3 regions of the Oceanobacillus sp. M65 genome follow, and region 1 is predicted to be linked to each of the others. Evidence: riboswitches for the same ligand, from Rfam matches in the RefSeq annotation. Region 1 holds a riboswitch; each other region holds the start of a gene.

Evidence for each region. Region 1 has a riboswitch for S-adenosylmethionine ahead of ACTWPF_RS02460 (aminotransferase class I/II-fold pyridoxal phosphate-dependent enzyme). Riboswitches for the same ligand answer to the same signal wherever they lie in the genome.
Region 2: it holds a riboswitch for S-adenosylmethionine, as region 1 does, so the genes downstream of both, ACTWPF_RS12280 (methionine ABC transporter ATP-binding protein) here and ACTWPF_RS02460 (aminotransferase class I/II-fold pyridoxal phosphate-dependent enzyme) in region 1, are expected to answer to the same signal.
Region 3: it holds a riboswitch for S-adenosylmethionine, as region 1 does, so the genes downstream of both, metK (methionine adenosyltransferase) here and ACTWPF_RS02460 (aminotransferase class I/II-fold pyridoxal phosphate-dependent enzyme) in region 1, are expected to answer to the same signal.

Annotation. Positions count from the first base shown of each region.
Region 1 covers NZ_JBQQCJ010000001.1:510,830-519,100, reverse strand. The annotation lists gene ACTWPF_RS02485 (alanine/glycine:cation symporter family protein) at 1-47, opposite strand, end outside; gene ACTWPF_RS02480 (hotdog domain-containing protein) at 158-679, opposite strand; gene cls (cardiolipin synthase) at 797-2,239, opposite strand; gene megL (methionine gamma-lyase) at 2,479-3,660, opposite strand; gene rarD (EamA family transporter RarD) at 3,857-4,759, shown strand; SAM riboswitch class I at 4,881-4,999, shown strand; gene ACTWPF_RS02460 (aminotransferase class I/II-fold pyridoxal phosphate-dependent enzyme) at 5,145-6,893, shown strand; gene metX (homoserine O-acetyltransferase MetX) at 6,975-8,021, shown strand.
Region 2 covers NZ_JBQQCJ010000003.1:36,972-45,242, forward strand. The annotation lists gene ACTWPF_RS12270 (MetQ/NlpA family ABC transporter substrate-binding protein) at 1-18, opposite strand, end outside; gene ACTWPF_RS12275 (methionine ABC transporter permease) at 40-702, opposite strand; gene ACTWPF_RS12280 (methionine ABC transporter ATP-binding protein) at 692-1,705, opposite strand; SAM riboswitch class I at 1,793-1,896, opposite strand; gene ACTWPF_RS12285 (pyridoxal phosphate-dependent aminotransferase) at 1,960-3,132, opposite strand; gene ACTWPF_RS12290 (carbon-nitrogen family hydrolase) at 3,335-4,123, shown strand; gene ACTWPF_RS12295 (hypothetical protein) at 4,138-4,851, opposite strand; gene ACTWPF_RS12300 (ATP-binding cassette domain-containing protein) at 4,880-5,704, opposite strand; gene ACTWPF_RS12305 (hypothetical protein) at 5,749-5,910, opposite strand; gene ACTWPF_RS12310 (DUF4396 domain-containing protein) at 6,001-6,657, opposite strand; gene ACTWPF_RS12315 (hypothetical protein) at 6,778-7,299, shown strand; gene ACTWPF_RS12320 (TIGR02328 family protein) at 7,417-7,812, shown strand; gene splB (spore photoproduct lyase) at 7,849-8,271, opposite strand, start outside.
Region 3 covers NZ_JBQQCJ010000001.1:1,578,211-1,586,481, reverse strand. The annotation lists gene ACTWPF_RS07505 (tetraprenyl-beta-curcumene synthase family protein) at 1-969, opposite strand, end outside; gene ACTWPF_RS07500 (gamma carbonic anhydrase) at 1,051-1,566, shown strand; gene metK (methionine adenosyltransferase) at 1,736-2,938, opposite strand; SAM riboswitch class I at 3,070-3,176, opposite strand; gene pckA (phosphoenolpyruvate carboxykinase (ATP)) at 3,375-4,964, shown strand; gene ACTWPF_RS07485 (ABC transporter substrate-binding protein) at 5,122-6,111, shown strand; gene ACTWPF_RS07480 (ABC transporter ATP-binding protein) at 6,125-6,904, shown strand; gene ACTWPF_RS07475 (ABC transporter permease) at 6,924-7,736, shown strand; gene ytkD (RNA deprotection pyrophosphohydrolase) at 7,771-8,238, opposite strand.

The DNA of each region.
Region 1 (8,271 bases):
CATAGAACATTGTTTATATCACCAATAATATTTTCTAATAATGCCATGTGATTATCCTCCTTGTTGTGTTGGTTGCTTAGGGCTCATATACCCCTTTTTTCGACTATGCGAACCTACAGACAACCAAATCGAAAAGAAGCCCCGTTATAAAGGCTTCTTATCTCTCTTTGTTCCAAGGAAAACTTGTACCGAATTCCTCCGCCAGCTCCTTGGATTGTTTTCTTCTTTCTTTACGATGGGCTGCACGAAGAGCCCCATTTTCATGAAGCTTTTTTTCATGTTCCGTTACAGGGTAGACTTGCGGAACCGGTATAGGAGTCCCGTCTTCATCAATCGCAACAAAGGTAAGAAAAGCAGTAGTACACACTTTTCTTTTGCCAGTCAGCAAATCCTCTGTTACAGCCTTCACAAATACCTCCATGGACGTATTATGTGTCCATGTTACAAAGGCTTCCATACAGATGGAGTCGCCTTCCTTAACAGGCTGTAGGAAATCTACTGAATCCGTAGAAGCTGTCACAACTAGTTGCCTAGCATGCCTGACAGCAGCAATTGCGGCCACATCATCAATATGGGCCATCAGTTTTCCTCCAAATAGGGTGCCATGTGTGTTCGTATCTGGTGGTAATACATGGGATGTCTTTACTGTTAGCGATTCAGAGCATGGCTTTCTATTCACAGCACTTCCTCCTTTATATTCCTTCATTATAGAAAATAATCGTTTTAAAGCGTATTGATATATATTACCACAAGTCATTGGATGGGCAAAAGCCCATTCCCATCTCTCTTTAGTATTTTACAAAACAGGTGATAATAGTCGTGAAATAGATTCTTTAAAGCGAATCCCGAGAGAACGCTGGTCATAAAGCTTTTTCGTCATTTGTGTCGAGTGTTCAATATCATTGTTAAATGCCTCGACTAGTCTTTCGGTTACCCCTTTATCATAAAGGAAAGCATTCACTTCAAAATTTAAACGGAAACTGCGCACATCAATATTTGCAGTTCCCACAGATGCTATTTTTCCATCTACTACAATGGTTTTAGCATGCAGAAAGCCATTTTGATAAATATAAATCTCTGCTCCTGCATTTAATAAATCGCCAATGTAGGAAAGAGTTGCCCAGTACACAAAAGGATGGTCAGGCTTATTCGGAATCATAATTCTCACTTTCACCCCTGACAGTGTCGCAATTCGTATGGCGTCTCGCAAACTGTCATCAGGAATAAAATAGGGGGTTTGAATGTATATATATTCTTTAGCTGACATAATCATTTTGATGTAACCATTTTTAATTTGTTCCCACTCAGAATCTGGCCCACTGGAGACGATCTGAATCCCGACATCTCCCTTATGGCTATGGTTATAGTATCGTTCATCATAAAAAATATGATGTCGTGAAGCCTGATTCCAATCTAGTATAAATCGTGTCTGCATATTTGTTACCGCATCTCCGCATATCCTTAAATGGGTGTCACGCCAATATCCAAATTTTTTGACTGTACCAAGGTATTCATCCCCAATATTAAATCCCCCAGTATAGCCCACTTTCCCATCAATAATGGCTAATTTACGGTGATTCCGATAATTTATTTTAAAATTGATCTTCGGTATCTTTGGCGGAAAAAAGGCTTCTACTTGAGCGCCAGCCCGACGAAGTCTTTTTATGTATCTGGGTTTTAGCGTTCTGGAACCCATGTCATCATAGAGCACCCGAACTTCAATTCCCTCATTAGCCTTCTTGATTAATACGTCTGCAATTCTATCTCCTAGTTGATCACTTCTTAAAATATAGTACAGAAGATGTATATGATCGGTAGCTCTCTCCATATCCTGGATTAAAGCATCAAACTTTTCCTTACCGTCTGTAAAAATATCCACGGTATTATCTTGGGTAAAAATAGCATCATCATTGCGTAGATGTAGATAAACTAAATCTTCATACTCGGCGATCTCCTCATGCTTAAAGCTAAAGTTATTTCTTTCCAGGGCCCGCAGTTGGGATTGGACAGCAGTCTTTACACCGAGACGACTTTTCGTGTCCCAAGTGAAAATTCTACGTTTACTTATTGGCTTTCCAAAAATTAAGTAAAGAAAGAACCCGATAATCGGAATAAACAATAATACCATCAACCACGCCCACGTAGAAGTGGCATCCTTTCTTTCCAAAAAGATAATGGAGATGCCTAGCGCAATATTAAAAAAGATAGTTAGACCTAATAATAAGGATATGATTTCCATATGTAAGGCTCCCTCCAAAACTCTGCTCACGGTCTAAAACGGATCATTTATATAATATAGCACATCTTTCCATATACCGTCATATGGGTACCATGCACCTATCCCATCTTATATATTTACCCTCAGAGCTTGAAGATTATGCCAGGAAAAAATGACAAGCAAATATCGCCTAGTTAAAAACAAAAACGAAGAAGCCGAGAAAAAACCCTCACAGAGTGCCTCTGTAAGGGGTAGCAATACTATATTTTACTTAGTGCCTGTTCCAAATCATGCCAAATATCTTCCCATGCCTCTAATCCCGCTGAAAGCCTTATAAGCTGATCAGTTATCCCCATCTCCATACGAGTGTCTTCTGGGATAACCGCATGTGTCATTGTTGCCGGATGCTCAATTAATGTCTCCGCATCCCCTAAGCTTACTGCAATTTTTATAAAAGTGAGATGGTTAAGCAATGTTTGGGCGTCCTTTTTTGAACCATAAATCTCAAAGGAGAGAACCCCGCCTCCGCGTCTCATCTGTTCATCAAAATTCTGCTCCTTCATCTGGGCACTAAATGGATAATAAACAGCCGATATCTTAGGATGGTTCTCGAGCAATCTTGCAATCTTTTCTGCATTATCACAATGCCGGTCCATTCGGATAGGTAATGTTTTCATACCCCGAAGAAGCAGCCATGCATCAAATGGAGAAATAATGCCTCCAATATCTTTCTGTGTTGTCATGGCAACTGAATCAAGAAACGCTTTCTTTCCTACTACTAGGCCTGCTATCACATCACCATGCCCACCAATATACTTGGTAGCACTATGAACTACGATGTCACAGCCAAGTTCAAGTGGTCGCTGTAAATAGGGTGTGGAGAATGTATTGTCGACCACAACAGGAATATCATACTCCTTTGCTATATCTGCAACCATTTTAAGATTAATTAACCGGATCGTCGGATTAATTGGTGTTTCGACATAAATACATGCTGTTTCTGGTTTTATTTTTTCTCGGATACTCTCTTCAGTATCCATTACTGAAAAGTCATGGCTTATCTGGTACTTCTCTTGTAGCATAGATAAAAGGCCGTAGGTACAGCCATAAAGCCCTGAAGAACATAGAATATGATCGTTTGCTTTTGTTAGAGCAATTAGCACTGAAGACACAGCAGCCATTCCTGAAGCAAAAGCTAGACCACGTTCAGCCTGCTCTAATGAAGCAATTCTCTCTTCTAGAATCTTTACTGTTGGATTCCCTAGCCGTGAGTAAATGTAGCCCTCTTCCTCCCCTGCAAACCGCCTTTCTCCTTGTTCTGCGGTAGCAAATGTGAACGTGGAGGTCTGGAAAATAGGTGGTGTCAGACTCCCCAGCATATCCTTTGCGTCATAGCCCTGGTGGATAACTGCTGTTTCGATATGTTGATCGTCTTTCTTCACAAAGATCCCCCCTGAAATGATTTCTTATTCTACTACTATCTTATTCTATTAACACTTTTTTTGAAAGCGTTTTCTTATAACTACAATCATGCTTTTTGCTTTTTAGATCAGACTCTTTTAAAATGGAGTTTATTTGATAAAAGAAGTTTTGCAGTTACACGCGGGGGACAAATTTGTATAGAAAAGAAGGGTTGGCATGAACGCAAAACAGGAACAAACAGGCATTCTACTAACTGCAGGGGCATATTTACTCTGGGGTTTTCTACCGATCTACTGGAAGGCAGTGAATCATGTATCTGCTGGTGAAATTCTCGCACACAGAATAGTATGGTCGTTCGTCTTCATGCTAGTACTCATTGCCTTGCTAGGAAAGTGGTCCACCGTACTCAAGGAATGCAAAGCAATCTTGACCAACAAAAAGCAATTAATTGCTGTGATTTTTGCATCCATTATGATTACACTCAACTGGCTGACCTTCATTTGGGCTGTGAATAGCGACCATGTTCTTCAAGCAAGCCTTGGCTATTATATTAATCCATTAATTAGTATATTACTCGGTATTCTCGTGTTAAAAGAAACCCTGACAAAAAGACAGCTGGTTTCCTTTATTCTTGCAGGTGCAGGCGTTCTATTTTTAACAGTTAGCTACGGGGTTTTCCCTTGGGTATCCTTATTGCTCGCTATGAGCTTTGGGCTATACGGATTATTTAAAAAGAGATTAAATGTAGGAGCTTTTGCTAGTTTAACAATTGAAACAATGTTTATTACACCAATAGCTATCCTTTATTTACTGATTATCCCGGAAAATATTTTTCAGGCTAATACTTTCTTTACGTCCTCCACCTTGCTACTCATTGGCGCAGGAATCGTTACAGCAGTTCCGTTACTTTTGTTTGCAGGTGGAGCAAGAAGAATACCGCTAGCCATGATTGGGTTTCTCCAATACATTGCTCCGACCATTATGTTGGTTCTCGGTGTGTTTGTATATAATGAAACCTTCACTACTGCTCATTTAATCGCATTTTCTCTTATCTGGATAGCCCTCATCAACTATATGCTATCAACTTATTTCCCTTTTCGAAAAAGGGCGAGAGAATAGACCGTATGTCACTTAACAAGAGGTTCTTGCCTCTTGTTTTTTTACTATACAATTATTTTCAATAAACGGTTGACAATCGCGTATAATCGGTTTTATAATGTGAATAATTTAAAAATTAAATCTCTTATCAAGAGCGGTGGAGGGAATAGGCCCTGCGAAGCCCGGCAACCTGAAAGCAAACCTTGTTTGCTTCCGATGGTGCTAAATCCTACAGATCATCTTGGATCTGGAAGATAAGAGGAGGAACGTGAATTATACGCCCTCTTCTTAGGAAGAGGGCTTTTTATATTCCCCCCTCCTCCCCCAGACCGGTTACACTGCAAACTGCAGTCTTACATCGAAAAGCTGTTGACTGGCAGTCCATAATCTTAAAGGAGGAATTTACATGTCATCATTTACTTACCAACAGGATGAAACAACGTTACTTCACGGAGGACAGGTGCCTGATCCATCTACCGGGGCAAGGGCTGTACCCATTTATCAAACAACTTCTTATGTGTTCAATAATACGGAGCATGCACAAAACCTATTTGGTTTATCAGAAGCGGGCAACATTTATTCACGGATAGGGAACCCAACGGTTGACGTATTTGAACAACGAATTGCCCAACTGGAAGATGGAGTTGCAGCTGTAGCTACGTCATCAGGTATGGCCGCAATATCCTTTGCAATATTAAACATTGCCGGATCTGGAGATGAAATTGTTGCAGACAGCAATTTGTATGGTGGTACCTACAACTTATTTACTCACACGTTGCCGCGCTATGGAATAACTGTAAAATTTGTAGATGGGACCGATCTTGAAGAAATCAAGAATGCTATAACAGACAAGACAAAAGCTATTTTTGGAGAAATCATTACAAACCCTAGTCTAAATATCTTTGATGTAGAGGCTGTATCAGCCATCGCTCACCAGCATGGCATCCCGCTCATTATTGATAACACGTTTGCACCGTACTTAACCAAGCCACTTACTTGGGGAGCGGATGTCGTTGTCCATTCAGCTACAAAATGGATCGGTGGACATGGAACAACAATTGGTGGTGTTGTGGTTGACGGTGGCCGCTTTAATTGGAACAATGCGAGATTTAAAGGGTTTACTGAGCCTCAGGAAAGCTATAACGGATTACGTTTTATTGATGTCGGGGCAGCCGCCTTTGCGACAAAATTACGCGTAGAGCTTTTACGTGATATTGGAGCTTGTTTAAGCCCACAAGGTGCCTTTCAGTTATTACAGGGACTGGAGACATTACATTTGCGAATAGAAAAACACACTAAAAATGCTCAAGAAATTGCTGCGTACCTAGCCGATCACCCTGCTGTTGAATGGGTAAACTACCCTGGTCTACAAAACCATCCCTCTCACCAGCTAGCTAAAAAGTATTTAAAAAACGGATATGGTTCTATCATAACGTTTGGCATAAAAGGTGGCCGGGAAGCTGGCCGGAAACTGATTGATTCCATATCATTATGGTCACATGTAGCGAATGTGGGGGATGCGAAGTCACTCATTATCCATCCAGCCTCGACTACCCACCAGCAGCTTAACCCAGAAGAGTTGAAAAGCTCCGGGGTGTCGGAAGAGTTAGTTCGATTATCTATCGGGTTAGAAGCTACTTCTGACCTGCTAAGCACATTGGATGAGGCGATCAATCAGGCTGTTGGTAAAACAACGAACCAAAAACCTTCGGAAAAAGATGCAATAGAATGGCTCGTCAGATCTCCATTCGACCGAAGTGATGGGACAGTAAGACAAAAAGCAATCGCAGTTTATACTGAAGGAAACAATAGAGAAGTGAATAAAACAATTGAACAGCTTAAAGCACTCGGATTCCTTGTTCCAACAATCCAGCAGGAAATCAACGGAGAAAAGAATCGTTTTACTCAGTTAGCAGATGTACCTTATCAAGTAGACGCTGTCTATGTAGATCACAACGTCCTTCCATCTGACACTTTAGAACAATTCATAAATAAGCAAAGCAGTATCTTATGGGTACGTTATCTAGAGGGCCATACACAACTTATCGAAAATGCTGAGGCAACCGGGATTACAGTTGTCTCTGGAAATACCCCCTATGATGAATTCATCCGCTTAAGGGGAGGGCTTCCTGAGAGTGTGATTGCAGGAGTGTGAGAATGGAAATTTCCTGGGAGGTTATCTTGTGATAAATGAATCAACCAAAGCACTACTCTTCAAGGGTAAGGAGGGCGTTTTATGACAAATTCCCAGAGAACGGTTGCTACTACTGGGGACATCACCATTGGACCACTCCTCCTCACTTCTGGGGAGCTGCTTGAGGAGGTTTCTCTCCGTTATGAGATTTCCGGACCAGAGGGTGCTCCTTTTATTCTTGTATGCCACGCCTTAACAGGGAACCAGCATACAATTGGAAATGATAAAAATCCCGGCTGGTGGAGTGGTCTTATTGGCGAGAGTATGTATGTTGACACAGACGCCTATCAAGTCCTCACCTTTAATGTACTTGGTGGTTGTCATGGCTCAACAGGTCCCACCACTATTCATAACAAGACCAATGCGGCCTACCGAAGTCATTTCCCTGACATCACGGTTAGGGATATGGTCCATGCTCAACACAAGGCATTGACAATAATGGGTATCCACCACCTTGCTGCCGTGATGGGAGGATCACTCGGAGGTATGCAGGTAATGGAATGGGGACTCCTCTATCCAGATAAAATGGATAAACTCATCGTTCTTGCCTCTACTCCAGTGTTTACAGACTACGGGATTGCTTACAACCATATTGCTGAAACATCCATTAAACAGGATCCCGCCTGGAAAAATGGCCAGTATGAATCGAACCATTCATTAAAAGGATTGGAAATTGCTAGGATGATTGGCATGGTCACCTATAGAAGTGCTACCTTGTTCAATCAGCGTTTTGATCGAAAAGGTAATCAACTTAAATATGACGTTAGTAGTTATTTAGACCACCAGGGAAAAAAATTGACAGAGAGGTTTGATGCGAACAGTTATTTGACGTTGCTCCGTGCAATGAACGAGCATGATATTGGAAAGGACAGAGGTGGTTGGGAGGTTGCCGCAAGAAGTATGAAGCCTCCCCTGCTTGCAATAAGCTACGATAGGGATTTAATTTTTGAGCCCTCCTTCATGAAACAGTTCGTAAGCGAAGTGGCAAATGGAAGTTACTTTCACGTAGATACAGAGTTTGGCCATGATGGTTTTCTAACAGAATTCAACAAATGGGGACCTGTGGTCGAACACTTCCTAAACAATTAATATAATAGCTTACAGAAAAACAGGTTTATCTTTCTGCAAAATGGGGGAAAATAAAGATAACCCCTTTTCTTTCACATATCGCCTTTTAAAAGGCGATTTTTCTTTGATGTTAAAAGAAAAGCTCAGAGCCCACGTATTAAGGAAGGCCGACTAAGAACGCCACGTCCTGTGGCAACGCCGGCATGACCCGGATCCTCCGGGCCCACGTACGAACTGCGCCTGGCCATGCCAGATGGCTCCGTGTTGCCAC
Region 2 (8,271 bases), on a different contig from region 1:
TATAAGTGTCTTTTTCATAGTTGTTCCTCCAACTTGTTTTTATTTTTTATTTACAGTCTTGGCAATAAAATCACCAAGATATTGAATAAGCTGTACCAACACAATTAATACAATAACTGTTGTAATCATTACCGTGTCGTCATACCGGTAATAGCCATAGCGAATGGCTAAATCACCAATCCCGCCACCACCAATGGTTCCAGCCATGGCAGAATATCCTATCAAACTAATTGCGGTGATCGTCAACCCACTGATAAGTCCAGGCTTTGTTTCAGGGAGAATAATATCCTTGATAATTAACCATGGAGATGCCCCTACGGCAATAGCAGCTTCGATTACCCCTTTATCAATTTCTCTTGCAGCAGATTCTACAATCCGGGCGTAAAAAGGAATGGCCGCAACGGATAGAGAAACAGAAGCTGCAAGTGGACCAGTAATACGTCCGACGATGAGGTCTGTAACAGGGAATAGAAAGACAAGCAAAATAATAAATGGTACAGAACGAACTAAATTCACAATGATACCAATTATTCTTTTTGCGATCCGGCTTTCCCAGAATAGTCCTTTGTCTGTTACATAAAGCAAAATACCGATAGGGAGTCCAAGAATCAAGGCGACGAGTAAGCCTATACCCACCATTAGCAATGTTTCAAAGAAAGCCGTGTTCAACTCAGGAAGGATCTCTATTATTCTATCGAGCATGCTGGATCACCTCCACTTGCTTTAACCGCTCTTCTAAATATTGCTTAGCAGAAGCTACCTCTTCCGTTTCTCCTAGCAATTCCATAATAAAAATGCCTAAAGGCGTCTCTTTTATGTACTCCACCTTGCCGTGAAGGATATTGCCACTGACCTGAAACTTTTGCAGCATATCTGACACTACGGCGTCACTCGCTAAGTTACCGCGAAACTGCAATTGGAGAATGGTACCTTTGCAGGCTTCAAGCAACTTTGCTGGTAAATCAAAGTTCAAAATGGTATCAATGAACTGCTTTGTCAGTTCCTCCTGTGGATTTGCAAAGATGTTATAAGATGGTCCTTGCTCAATAATTCTTCCATCCTGCATAACAGCACATGTATCACAAATCTCCTTCACCACTTCCATTTCATGGGTTATTAAGACAATGGTGATTCCAAGCTCTTGGTTAATTTTCTTTAATAACTGCAAAATGGATTTTGTTGTGCTCGGATCCAATGCTGAGGTTGCTTCATCGCATAGTAGGACATTAGGATTGTTCGCAAGCGCTCGCGCAATACTAACACGCTGTTTCTGTCCACCACTTAGTTGTGCAGGGTAATGATTTATTTTATCTGTTAAGCCAACTAGTTCAAGAAGCTCCTCTACCCGCTTCTTCCTTTGTGATGGAGCTACTCCAGCCGCTTTTAAGGCAAACGCAATATTATCGAATACGGTTTTAGCTGAGGCTAGATAGAAGCCTTGAAAGATCATGCCGATCGACTGTCGTGCTTCTCGTAACTTCTTTGGGGAAAGCTCTAATAAATTTACACCGTCCACCATTATTTTTCCTGAAGTTGGCCGTTCTAGTATATTCATACAGCGAATTAGGCTACTTTTTCCTGCACCACTATATCCTACAATGCCGTATATTTCTCCCTTAGGTACTTCCAGTGAAACATTATCCACACCAACGACTTGGCCGGACTTTGTTTCATAGATCTTGCTTACTTTTTCTACCTTAATCATAACGTTCACTCCAATTCCGCCAGTAAATCCAATCCATCAAAAAACCCCCTTTCATCATGAAAGAGGGTGTCGATTACAAGTATCTCACACTTATCTTTCAGAATGAATCATTCTGAAGGAAGTAGCACCACTCCAAATGGAAGGTTGCTGTGACATCTACGGGCCTTTCCCTCCGTCACTCTAGATAAGAAATATTCATATTGTTAGCATAATGATTATCATAGTCTTCGAACTCCACTTTGTCAATAGCTAGTTTAAAATATTCCTAGCTTTCCAATTCGAGCTGCAGCTTCGGCAAGTCGCTCTTCATCAGCTAGCAAACCAGCTCGTACAAATCCCTCTCCCGCTTCACCAAAGCCATTACCTGGTGCTACAACAACGTGTGCTTTTTCCAAAAGGAGGTCAGCAAATTCCTCTGATGTATATCCTTCTGGGACAGGAAGCCATGCAAAGAATGTACCGCGGGGCGCTTGAACGTTCCACCCAATTTCCTGCAATTTTTCTACAAACACATTTCGTCTACTCTCATAGGTAGCTACCAATTCATCTACAGCCGTTTGATCACCAAGTAAAGCCTTCTCTGCTGCTTGTTGCACAGCGCCAAACAAGCTAACGTATAAGTGATCTTGAATCAGGTTGAGGCTTTTTATCACGGAAGTGTTTCCAACAGCAAAACCAACACGCCAACCAGCCATATTATACGTTTTAGACAAGGTATACATTTCTACCCCAATATCCTTTGCTCCAGCAGATTGCATAAAACTTTGCGGTTTCTTTCCATCAAAGCCAATAGCCCCATATGCAAAGTCATGTACTACACAGATTTCATTCTGTTTTGCCACTTCAATTGTTTCATCAAAAAATTCCTTGTTTGCAACACCGGCAGTCGGATTGTTTGGATAGTTTAAAAATAGTAACTTTGCTGCTTCAAGGTCAGCTTGATTTAGTTGTTGATAATTTGGTAAAAAATTATTTTTTTCTAACAATGGCATAAAAACTGAATTTGCATTGGCCATGGCAATTCCGGACATGTAATCTGGATAGCCAGGGTCAGGTAGTAATGCTGTATCTCCTGCATTTAACAAGCATTGGCTAATTTCAACCAGTCCTGTTTTTGCACCAAATAGAATCGCTACCTCTGATTCTGGATCAATATCGACATCGTATTCCCGCTTGTAAAAGGTTGCCACCGCTTCTTTAAGAAAAGCATGGCCTGTAAACGGGGAATATTTATGATAGACAGGGTTATCCGCTGCTGTCTTTAATTCTTCTACTATATGGTTTGGCGTTGGCAAATCAGGATTCCCCTGGCCAAGATTAATCACATCATGCCCCTCACTGCTTAATGCTTGTACTTTTTTTACCAATTTGGCAAAAAACTGCTCTGGCAGGCGTTTCAACGTATCTGATACTGGAAAGCTTTGCACGGTTTTCTCACCTCTAATAATTCTAAAATTCTAATTATCTATGTTAGCCAATTCTGCATCGTTTGTAAAGCTGTACTTACCAAAGGATCAGGTTAATTGACAGGAAAATAAGGCGATGGGATAATAAGCACCAATAACAACGAGCACTTAAATTAGGATCAGGCTGTTAGCTTACCCTTGCTTTTATGAAGGAGTTGATTTTATGATACTGTCTGTTGCCTTGTTGCAGATAGACATTACGTTTGGAGACCCGGTAGCAAATGAAGAAAAGGTAGAAAGAAAGTTTGCAAGTTTAAAAGAAAAGAAAGTAGATGTGGTCGTTTTACCCGAGCTTTGGACAACTGGCTATGATCTTACCCGTTTAGAAGAGATTGCCGACTCTAACGGAGAACGTTCCCTCTCTTTCCTTTCTAGACTTGCCCAGAAATATGACGTGCATCTTGTAGCAGGGTCTGTTGCCAAGCGCACAGAACGAGGCGTAACCAATTCCATGTTCGTTATCAATTCAAATGGTGAACTTGTAAAGGAATATGCAAAAGCTCATCTATTTAGATTGATGGATGAGGAAAAGCATTTGGTTGAAGGTAGTGAGAACGGTATTTTCGAATTGGCCGGAATAAAATCTGCTGGTGTTATTTGCTATGATATTCGTTTTCCAGAATGGATCCGAACACATATGCTTGATAATACGAAGGTGTTATATGTGGTTGCGGAGTGGCCTGCAAAACGAATAGACCATTGGAAAGCCCTGCTTATCAGTAGAGCTATTGAGAATCAATGCTATGTTGTAGCCTGCAACCGAGTTGGTGCTGATCCTAACAATCAATTTGGTGGTCAATCAATGATTATTGGGCCTTGGGGAGAAATCCTGGAAGAAGCTGACGATGAAGAAACCATCCTATACAGTGAATTGGATGTAGAGCAGGTAGATGATGTTCGACAGCGTATTCCGATTTTTTCTGATCGTCGCCCGGATATCTACAGATATTAAGAGAAGAACGCCTTTCATGTTAGAAAGGCGTTCTTTTTTCGTACTAAAACCAAAAAAATTACAGTTAACAAAGATGCATAACCAAGTATGTAGATAAAAGTGGAAAACAGCTGACCATTCGCTGTTACGGTATCCTGGGAAAGCACGTCTATTATTGCAAAGGAAGGAGGAAAAACCCATGTAACAAAAGAAAATCCACTTGGAAGACTGTCTACCACGCCACCCTTAACAAGTGAAATTACTAAAATCAACACAAGTAATAGCCAAGTACTAAGTTTCCTTCTGCTCCATATTTTTGTGAAATATAGCGAAACGGCGACGCCCAAGAAAGAAATAAGGAAATGTGCAGTAATTGCTATCAAAACGTCCCACAATGTAACAGAACGATGGAAAGCACCAATCAAAATTGGATATAGAACAGCCAACATGATAAGAAAGCTTATCATAATAAGAACACCAATTACCTTGCTAAGAAACACAGTATTAAAACTTCTAGCATGTACAGCTGTTATATGAAACTGGGTTGCATCCTCTCTATTCACCAAGGTTATCGTTAACCAGGCGGCGACAAAATATAGAACTGCGCATGAAACAGCATAGCTACTGAAAATGGGATTGGGAACATATGTATATGCTACAAATGTCCACAAGCAAAATAAACTGACGGGCGGTACATATAAGTAGGACCTTAAATAGTCTTTTAACATATAGGAAACGAGTGCTTTCAAAATCTCACCTGGCTTTCTGTTTGTCCACCTATATCCGGCTTTTCTTTGATAGAAATTTAATCTTTCCACCCTGGTTAATAATTGTTAAAAGTAGTTTATCACTGTTGTTAGCTTCTACATTTACCTCATAGCCTCCATCTTGGAGTCTACGTAGAGTTTGCATATCTACTGTCTTATTAATTAGAGGAGAAATTTCATCAAGGTTTCCCGAAAACTGAACCGTACGATACGATTTTTCTGTTTTCATCTCCCCTTCTTTCACCTCTTTATTTTCGATAAGAAGAATACGATCCGCCAAATTTTCTTTTAATAAGCCCTCATGGCAAGTGAAAATAATTGTAGTCTTTTTTTCCTTCAATTGTTTCAGATACTGTAATAAATTTTCCTGCGAATGAGGATCCAGTCCAGAAAGTGGCTCATCGAGTAAAAGGATAGACGGCTCCCTAAGCAAACTTTGCATAAGATTTATTTTTTGTTTGTTGCCTTTAGAAAGTTTATAAATGTAATCTTGATGGAAATTGAAATTAAATTGCTTAAAAAGAAGTGTGACGCGATTTTCAAGCTCTTCCCTATTCATTCCCTCTATTCTCCCCATATGTGTTAAGTATTCCTTGGCAGTGAAATGGAGTGATTTTGGGGGGATTTCCGGGGCATAACCATATTTTTTAATATCCCTTCTCACCTGGCCCTTAGTTGGAGAAACAACGCCTGCTAAAAGCTTTAAGAGCAGGCTTTTTCCTGTCCCGTTCTCTCCAATAACAGCAACACATTCCTTTTCCTTTAAACTTATGGAAACATTATTTAAAATAACCTGATCACCTATTTTAACGTCTACATCTTTTAATTCAATCATCCGCATTCTATTCTCCTATGTATGTTGCCATGCTTCCTAAACGATCATTTATTTTCTAGTTTCTCTAAACGTTTCTCCAGTCTACTAATTCTCTCCTCATTTTGCTTTGCTGGTTCTTTCATTCTGAATACCGCACTTCTAAAAATAGCGATAATAGCGATAAGAAAGACAATGAATCCCGCTACAAACATAAAGATAATTTCCATGGGATACCCTCCTCATCTATATATTTCTTGTTTTCACCATAAAATCCTGCCTAGAAAGGAAAAATGCCCCAATAATTGGGACATTTTAATCTACATTACTTCTTTAATTCCTTTTTTAACAAGTATCCAGTTGGCTGGATAGCTTGTAAGAAAACCGAGTATCATGGCAATTTGCATCATAAACCAATATACAGCAGTATCAGGTTTTGGTGGGACCGCAAAAAGAACAAAATGAACGATTGCCATCCAGCCAAACATGCCGATTTCGAATGCAATAAGTGCAGCGGAATCTGCTTTTATCGCTGACTTAAGCGCACCTTTTTTACCAAGATCTTTGTTCATTGGATAGATCGCATAATATTGGAATATAATTCCGACTAAATATGCTAGGATAAATTCAACCAAATAATGTGCAAACAAAGTGGAACCTACTATCGTGAAACCAGTTAGTGCCACAAACGGCACACCTGCTGCATCCCCTACTGTGCATCCCCCAGCACAATGACTTGTTGACACAAAGACCTTTGCAGGCGTTTTCCGTCGATCTTCACGCTCTGAGTCTTTTGCATTTAGACGTCCCCACTTAAAGTAAGCCCAAATTGCGAATGGTCCAAAAAACCATCCGTTTATCGGCCACACCAAGTTCATTACTTTCATGTGCTGAGGATGCCTGATAACATCCACTATAATAATGGCGGAACTTATTATTCCAATGGATAATGCGACCCAAGATATAGTAGTTAACATCATTTTCACCCCATAGTATAGTTTCTACCCAAGTTTGTAATCTTTCTAAACAATGGATGAACAAACTTTACTCTCCCACCATAATTTATAGGGAACTAACCTATTCTATGAGGTGAGCATATGGAACATTTACCAGCTGTAGACGTTGGACTCATGTCAGATCATTTAATGGCACATGAGGGAATGCTACAAAAATTACGAACGTATCAGGAAATAACCACAAGCCATGATCTTAAAAGAATTCTTGCCCTACAATACAATGTGATGTCTGATCACGTGCGCGTTATGCTTAAATTAATTGATCCTAATCATACTTCTTATGTAGAACTTGCTCCAATCAATATGACCTTGCTCGAACAAAATTCCATTGGGCATTTCGGAATTAGTCAGGCTGACCACTGGATTGCCAGGGAGGCACATACGTCAGCTAAAGACATGGCCAATACGAATTTCACTTCTGCCTTAATGATGCAAAACCAAAACGTGCGAAATGTTCACGTAGAAATGGCCTTACAGCAATTGAAAATGATGGAGCTTTATGAACAATTTATTCATCGAATAGGAGGCCCCTTCATTCCGCGTGTATCCAATGAAGAACAACTTCGTACGTATAACTATTTTCAAGCTTTGTTCTCTAATTAAGTATAGCGGTGTGAGGATTACAACAAATAATGAGTCTCATGGGAAACGATCTAGTTGCCATCATCTTTGTCTATCGTTAAACTACAAGTAACAAAGACCACACCAGGAGGAATCGCCATGCGACTTTGGCACGAAAATTTAATTCCCCACCTGCCTAGGCAACAACTGCTTGGACAGCATCGCGAATGCTGTGCTCTTAGAGGTAATGGTTGGGGAAAGCCACATTCTACAGTAAATTATGTATTCGATTATTCACCATATCGTCTGTTTATCTACCATCAATTAATTATGAGGGAGATGCAAAAACGAGGATATCGGGTCGATCCTTTATGGGAAGATCCTTTTTATAGAGGAAAGATTTCTGAAGCACATAATGAAAATAGCCTTTACGCAAATGAGCATGTAGACGAACTAGAAAGACCACTCTATCCTGAGCATTCCCCTGTCTACTTAAAAGAATGTCTTGATAACCTGAGCGAAAAAGGCATTGAATTGCCAAGAATACAAGAATAAATGAAACCCGCCAGTAAGGCTGGCAGGCTTCTTTTTTTATGTGAAATATTCTATTTTGGCATCAGGGAAGTAGTGGTTGATATAGCCACCAAGCGTATCTTTGATGTCTTCTTGTTCTTCATTTTGATAGACGTATTTACCAATTCCGTATCTTCCCCATTTCCACTTTCGTTTTGATTCATCAAGCTCAAGCTTTGTCATCGGGTAATTTTCCTGAATTACTCGCTTGGCCGGCTTGGTAAAGCGATGCTGAATTAATTCAAAAGTTAAATCCTTCGTTGCTTTTGCTGGCAAGGCCGCTTCCAGCCTTTCAAACATCTCTTTATAGCCTTCTTTCCAACCCTCATGCAAATAAATTGGAGCAACGATAAAACCGAGTGGGTATCCAGCTTCAGCAATCTTTACTGCCGCTTCAATACGTTCTTTCAATCGGGACGTCCCCGGCTCAAAATATTTAAT
Region 3 (8,271 bases), 1.1 Mb from region 1:
TGTTTCATTAGTCAGATGCTTTACCTTAGGATCAGCAAGGTATAGACCAACAAGACCTTGTCTTATCATCTGATGAAACGAATTATCTGGAAGTGGCTGTACTTGGTCAGCCGCTTTCTGGATAAACAGTGATAATCGCTGGCTCATTTTTTCCTCATTAGGATAATAAAAGCAAAAATTTAAATCCTCTGCCTCCACATCCTCTTTTTGATCAATATAATAATCGAGCATTATATGTAATCCTTGCAGATAAGGGAAATAGCCTTCAAAGATGCTTTTCGCTTTTGGCTCATCCAGCTTCCCGCCTAACAGGTAACTCACTAAGCAGAAGACAGTTAAAGTTGATCCGGAAGCAGCAGCAAATTCATACCAAGCCAACTCATCGTCTTCATTTTCTTCTTTGAACCAGTTTTCGAGTCGCGGCACTCTTTCTCTAATGTCTACATGCTTATGAACTTGCAAATCTGTATATAGTGAGACAAGACGATTTAAAAAGTGTTGTGCTACGTGCCGTTCAACCAGGGCTAGCTGAACTTGACACGTGCGGACTAAATCATGTAAATAACCATTATCATTCTGATCTTCTCGTAAAGCATAATAATTTTGTGTTTGCTGATCGGGATCCAAGGCACAAAACAAGGATTCATGAAGCAATCGGAAGTCAGCTGGATCAAGAGATGTACTCCGATCACAAAGGTTGTCTAAATAATCACTAATTGTTTGGTAGGCTACAATAAATTTGATTGCTTCGCCACTTCTCTCTCCTGCAAGTAGCGCGTACACAGCCCCACCTTGACAATGGAATTTTTTAGAACCAATACTTGCAAGTGCTTGATCACGTAATTCTTGATTCGGAATTGCTGTTGCTTTTGCTTTCCAGTAGTTTAGCTCCTTTTCCACTTCAGGGAAAATTTTCGATTGTAACGACTTCAGCAATGTGATGGATGATGTTGGAACATTGTTTCGCATTTGTTTGCCTTCCTTCAGTCAGTTTAAGCGTGTATTTTTTGCTATACTAATTATATCACCATATTATGGAGGAGGATTCAAATGATTCATCAATATCAGGATAAGCAGCCCGTAATTCATGAAACAGCATTTATTGCAAAAGACGCTACTATTATCGGAGATGTGGAGATAGATCAATCAAGCAGTGTTTGGTTTAAGACGATCATTCGTGGGGATGTGGCACCCACTCGAATCGGGGAACGCGTAAACATTCAGGATTTATCTATGCTTCACCAAAGTCCTGGAATGCCTTTAGTTATTGAAGATGATGTAACAGTGGGGCATCAGGTCACCCTACACTCTGCAATCATTAGAGAAAAAGCATTAATTGGAATGGGATCCATCATTCTTGATGGTGCAGAAATTGGTACAGGGGCATTTATCGGTGCTGGAAGCCTTGTCCCTCCAGGTAAGAAAATCCCCCCCAATACGCTAGCTCTTGGGAGACCAGCCAAAGTAGTAAGGAACTTAACGGAAGAGGACCTTGCAGAAATGGATCGAATTCGAAAATCATATGTGGAAAAAGGACAATATTACAAAGCACATACCACCCTTTAGAGAAAGCAATCTAATGGAGGTATACATAAAGCCTTCATCTTCCACTCTAGATTTATTATCAAGTACCGTGAAAACCCAAAAGCCGAACGGATTTCGAAAAAACAGATGGTTCCCTAAAAGGTACCTCATCATTTCGAATGTCCATTCGGCTTCTATAATTGATCTTTTTCTACTTCTTCTCCATCAACGCTTTTAATTCTACAACTTTATCTGTCTTTTCCCAAGGGAAGAGGATGTCTGTTCTTCCGAAATGACCATATGCTGCCGTGTTCTTAAAGATAGGTTTCTGCAAATCAAGCATACGGATAATGCCAGCTGGACGTAAATCAAATAGTTTGCGTATTGCATGCACTAACGCTTCTTCAGACACTTTTCCTGTTCCGAAAGTGTTTACTGCAATTGAAACAGGTTCAGCTACACCAATAGCATAGGCTAGTTGTACCTCACAAGTCTTGGCAAGTTCTGCAGCTACTATGTTTTTCGCAACATAACGTGCAGCATAAGCAGCGGATCGATCCACTTTCGTTGAATCCTTCCCACTAAAGGCTCCCCCACCATGTCGAGCATATCCACCGTATGTGTCCACAATAATTTTTCTGCCAGTTAACCCAGCATCTCCTTGTGGTCCACCAATCACAAAGCGGCCTGTTGGATTAATAAAATACTTCGTTGTTTCATCCAAAAGATTCTCTGGTACGACTGGACGAATAACATGTTCAATTAAATCCTTTTCGATTTGCTCTGTTGTGATATCTTGATGATGCTGTGTAGAAATAACAATCGTATCTACCTTTACTGGTTGGTCCTGTTCATCATATTCAACAGTTACCTGTGTTTTCCCATCTGGACGCAAGTAATCTAATACCTTTTCTTTTCTTACATCAGCCAAACGCTTCGCCAATTTGTGTGCAAGTGAAATAGGTAATGGCATGAGTTCCTCCGTCTCGTCGCAAGCAAAACCAAACATAAGTCCTTGGTCCCCTGCTCCAATAGAAGCAATCTCTTCATCACTCATTTTTCCTTGGCGAGACTCTAGTGCCTCGTCTACACCTCCGGCAATATCAGCAGATTGTTCATCAATTGCTGTCAATACGGCACATGTATCCGCATCAAAGCCATACTTTGCACGCGTATACCCAATTTCTTTAATCGTTTTTCTTACAATAGCCGGAATGTCTACATACGTACTTGTAGAAATCTCTCCCGCTACGAGCACCAAACCTGTTGTAACGGTTGTTTCACAAGCAACACGCGCATATGGGTCCTTCTTTAAAATTTCATCTAGAATTGCATCTGAAATCTGATCAGATATTTTATCAGGATGCCCTTCTGTTACCGATTCTGAAGTAAATAAACGACGATTAGCAGCCATAGTGCTTAATCCTCCTTTTGATTTCTGTTACGGATCTCTGTTCATCAAGTTTTGCTATTTCATAACAAAGGTTTTTATAAAATAAAAAAAGCCCTTCCTTCAGTAATGAGGAAAGGAGTACCAGCCTTTCGCTCTTATTGTTCAAGGAAATTTCCTTGCACCAGGTTAGCACCTTTTCACCGATGTGATGGTTGCTGGGTTTCATCGGGGCTGTCCCTCCACCTACTCTGAATAAGAGAGTATCCGCTCGAAATTTAGCTTATCGAATGAGAACTGACATGTCAACTATTTTTGGTTCGTAACAAGGTTTGCGAAAATTTCATATGATTAGATTAGATATTTAGTATGGACTATTCAATTAAATGTGTTATACTAATAATCACATTAAGGCAACGTAATACAACACATTACCAAAGGTAGGTGCAGTGAAGTGAAAATGGTAGAAAAAAACCCTTGTACTGAATTAGAGCAGCATACTCCGATACTGGAGAATGAAACTGTCCCACGGCTTATCGAGATAATCTTAGCAAAAATGGAAGCAGTTTTAACCTCCACAGGTGCAATTAGATCAACCACTGGTAAATATACCGGTCGCTCTCCTAAGGACAAATTTATTGTTCGCGACGCAGTCAGTGATTCTAAAATCGATTGGGGTCAAGTCAACCAATCTATTGATGAGGATGCATTTGAAAGACTATACAAAAAAACAACAGAATACTTGAAAAACCAGAAAGAAATATATAGATTTAAAGGATTTGCTGGGGCAGATGAAGACTCCCGCCTGCCGATCCAAGTAGTTTCCGAATATGCTTGGCATAGCTTGTTTGCAAGGCAGCTTTTCATAACCCCAACAGAGGAAGAACTCGCCAACCACCAAGCAGAATTTACAGTCCTATCTGCACCGGGATGTTTTGCAGATCCTGATACAGACAGTACTAATTCGGAAACATTTGTTATTGTTTCATTTAAAAAACGAGTCATTCTAATTGGCGGCACAGAATATGCGGGCGAAATAAAGAAATCAATTTTTTCTGTGATGAATTATCTCTTGCCACAACAAGATATCCTTCCCATGCATTGCTCTGCCAATGTCGGGGATGAGGGAGATGTCGCTTTGTTTTTTGGGTTATCTGGAACAGGCAAAACGACCCTATCCGCTGACCCTGACAGAAAATTAGTCGGGGATGATGAACATGGCTGGAGTAATAATGGTATATTCAATATAGAGGGCGGTTGTTATGCTAAATGCATTAATTTATCAGAAGAAAAAGAACCACAAATATATAATGCCATACGATTTGGTTCTGTTTTGGAAAATGTCATGCTTGATTCCGAGAATGACAAGCCAGACTATTCCAATACGTCCCTAACGGAAAACACGCGAGCTGCTTATCCTATTGAACATATGGAGAATGTGATGGTCCCAAGTATCGCTGGTCACCCAAACACCATTATCTTTTTAACTGCAGATGCCTCTGGGACCCTACCGCCGATTAGTAAATTAACGAATGAACAGGCGATGTATCACTTTCTCAGTGGTTACACGAGCAAGCTTGCTGGGACTGAACGTGGAGTGACTAAACCCCAAGCAACTTTTTCGGCCTGCTTTGGTTCTCCATTCTTGCCGCTCTCTCCTTCTGTCTATGCAGAAATGCTTGGCAAAAAGATAGAGGAACATTCGGCAACTGTATTTTTGATTAATACAGGTTGGACTGGTGGCTCTTACGAAGATGGTGGCGAACGTATTAAATTATCCTACACAAGAGCAATGGTATATGCAGCATTGAAAGGCGAATTAAATAATACAGAAACCATTCTAGATGAAATATTCGGATTAGAGATTCCATACCATGTTCCAGGTGTACCTGAGCAGCTCTTAGTTCCTGCCAATACATGGGCAAACATTGCAGATTATCAAAAAGCAGCGGAGGAACTTGCAATGATGTTCCACAGAAATTTTGAAAAGTTCACAGAAGCTAGTAATGCGATTAAGCAAGCTGGACCTAGATACCAAAATTACATGTAACCAATATTTCTAAGAAGATTTTTTATACGTTTTTCAGCGGTCTCTACAAGGAGGCCGTTTTTTTATGCACTTATGTAATAGGCCATCACACATTTTAGGCGAATGCATAAAATGTTTTGACATAACTATCTACTTAAACTAAGGGGGGTCAAATAAAATGAAAAAATTAATTAAAATGACGCTTATAGTAGCTTTATTGCCACTCATTTTGCTCGGATGCAACCAAAGCAGCACTTCCTCCATAAAGCTTGCTGAAGTAACTCGATCCTTGTTTTATGCACCACAATACGTCGCGTTGGAAAAGGGATATTTTGAAGAGGAAGGGTTGGATGTAGAACTACAGACCACATGGGGTGGCGATAAAACCATGACGGCACTTCTTTCCGACGGAGCTGACATTGCATTGGTCGGTTCGGAAACATCCATATATGTTTACGCACAAAACTCAAAGGACCCAGCAATTAACTTTGCTCAGTTAACACAGACAGATGGCACATTTCTTGTAGCGAAAGAACCAAAACCTGACTTTGAGTGGGAAGATTTAGAGGGTAGTACATTTTTAGGCCAACGAAAAGGCGGCATGCCTCAAATGGTTGGTGAATTTGTGCTGAAGAAACATGGCATTGATCCCAAAAATGATTTAGATCTTCAGCAGAACATTGATTTTGCTAACATACCTGGTGCCTTCGTTTCAGGAGATGCAGAGTATGTTCAATTATTTGAACCGACAGCAAGCACATTTGAAAAAGAAGGCAATGGGCATATCGTAGCCTCGTTTGGAGAAGAATCCGGCAATGTTCCGTATACCGTCTTTATGACCAAGCAAAGCTATCTTGATAAAAATGAAGAAGAAGTGCAAAAATTCACTCGTGCTGTTTACAAAGCACAGCAGTGGGTTGAACAAAATAGTGCAGAAGAAATTGCCAGTGTTATACAGCCTTATTTCGAGGATACGGAGCTTGATTTATTAGCCTCCTCTATCGAGAGATACAAGGGGCAGCAATCCTTTGCTACAAATCCAATACTTGATAAAGAAGAATGGGATAACTTGAAAGCTATTATGGAGGAAGCAGGAGAACTTCCAGCTGATATTCCATATGAGGACCTTGTAAATACAACCATCGCAGAAGAAATTATCAATGATTAGGGAGGATGGTCAAATGTCATTTCTCACATTAGATCATGTAACCCATCATTATTTTTCAGCAAGTAGTTATACAAAAGCGTTAAAGGATATCTCTCTTTCCATTAAGCAAGGGGAATTCGTCGCGTTACTTGGTCCTAGCGGTTGCGGAAAATCAACACTTCTTTCCATTATAGCAGGGATTGTAGAGCATACTTCAGGGAATGTTTTTCTGGAGAACACACCAATAAAGCCATCTGATAAAGCTATTGGTTATATGCTACAACAAGATTACTTGTTTCCCTGGAAGACTATTCTTGAAAATGTGATGATTGGCCCTAAGATCCACCGAAGTAATGACCCAGCAATCCGTACGAAAGCGGAAATGTTGTTAAAACAAGTAGGACTTACTGGCATTTCAGACGATTACCCAGGTTCATTATCAGGTGGGATGCGTCAACGAGTCGCACTTGTAAGAACATTACTTAATGACCCAAAAATCTTACTTCTTGATGAACCTTTTTCTGCATTAGATTATCAAACTAAACTTAAGCTTGAAGACCTTGTCTCTACTACTTTAAAGGCGTTCAACAAAACAGCTATCCTTGTTACACACGACATTGGAGAAGCAATTGCTATGGCGGACAGAATCTTTGTAATGGAAGCCAACCCTGGTATGATTTCAAAAGTATTTGAAGTCCCGATTGAACTACGACAGGAAGCTCCTTTTTCTGTACGCAAACACCCTAAATATCAAATGCTATTTGATAAAGTATGGGAGGAACTGGAAGATAAAGAAGGGAACCCTGCAGAATGAAAGGTGGTGAGAGAAGAGAATGGCACCCGAAACAAACACAGATAATCAGTTATTTCAACAACACAAATATAAGTTAAAAAGAGAAAAGAGAATTGTCATCACATGGCAGCTGCTCCTATTACTTGCTTTTATTGGTTTTTGGGAGGTTGCAAGCAGACTCTATTGGATTGATCCACTACTCTTCAGCTCTCCTTCAGAGGTTATCCAAGTGCTTTTCTCTAATATGGCGGATGGCTCCATGGTAAAACATATTCAGATAACCTTATTTGAAACAATTGCCGGGTTTATTATAGGTACACTTGTCGGTATATTATTTGCGAGTGTTTTATGGTCTTCTACACGATTTTCGAAAATTATGGATCCATACCTTGTTATTATGAATGCCATGCCTAAAGTTGCTTTGGGACCGATTTTAATCGTTGCACTAGGTACAGGTTATGTTTCCATTATTGCGATGGGAGCACTCATTTCAGTTATCATCACGACATTAGTTATTTATAACGCATTCAATGAGGTAGATCCCAATTATGAAAAAGTATTGAAAAGCTTTGGAGCAACACGGTGGCAGCAATTTAAAGAAGCGATATTCCCCGCCACCCTTCCTGCTATGATCTCGACGTTGAAAGTAAATGTAGGTCTTTCCTGGGTTGGTGTTATTGTAGGGGAATTTCTTGTCGCAAAACAAGGCTTGGGATATTTAATTATTTATGGCTTTCAGGTTTTCGATTTCTCACTTGTTCTTTCAAGTCTCGTACTTATTGCTATCTTTGCGGCAATTATGTATAAGGTCGTGGAAAAATTAGAGGGATGGCTCATAAAAAGTAAAACCTAATCAAAAAAATCGCCTATTATTTAGATAGGCGATTTTATAATGTAATGTTTATGTAGTCGATACAATGATACAAGACGTCATCTTTCATAATAAAACTGTATGCTTTACTTTTCCTTATATTGGTAGGCAAAGCGTCTAAAAGCTTAGGACCTTCCGTCTCATAATACGTTTTTCTAGGAAGCAAAGAATCTACTATCGCAAAATAAACATTTTTTGCAACATGCTCCCTTTTTCCATAAACATAATACTGTCCTATATAGTGTAATTGCTTAATCAATCCACCTGTTTCTTCCATTACTTCTCGTTCAGCTGCCTGTTCGGCTGTTTCTCCCTTTTCAACCTTACCACCAGGGAACTCCAAGCCTCTTTCTTTATGTTTCGTAAGCAACCATTTATCTCGATACTTGCAAATAACCCAGACATGTCTTGGATCATTTGAAAAAGGGTGGTTTTGAAAGGATAGCTTCACCTCATTATTGTAATAATCTTTAAATGTAAACATCGTTTCAACTACCTTCATCTACTGTCTATAATA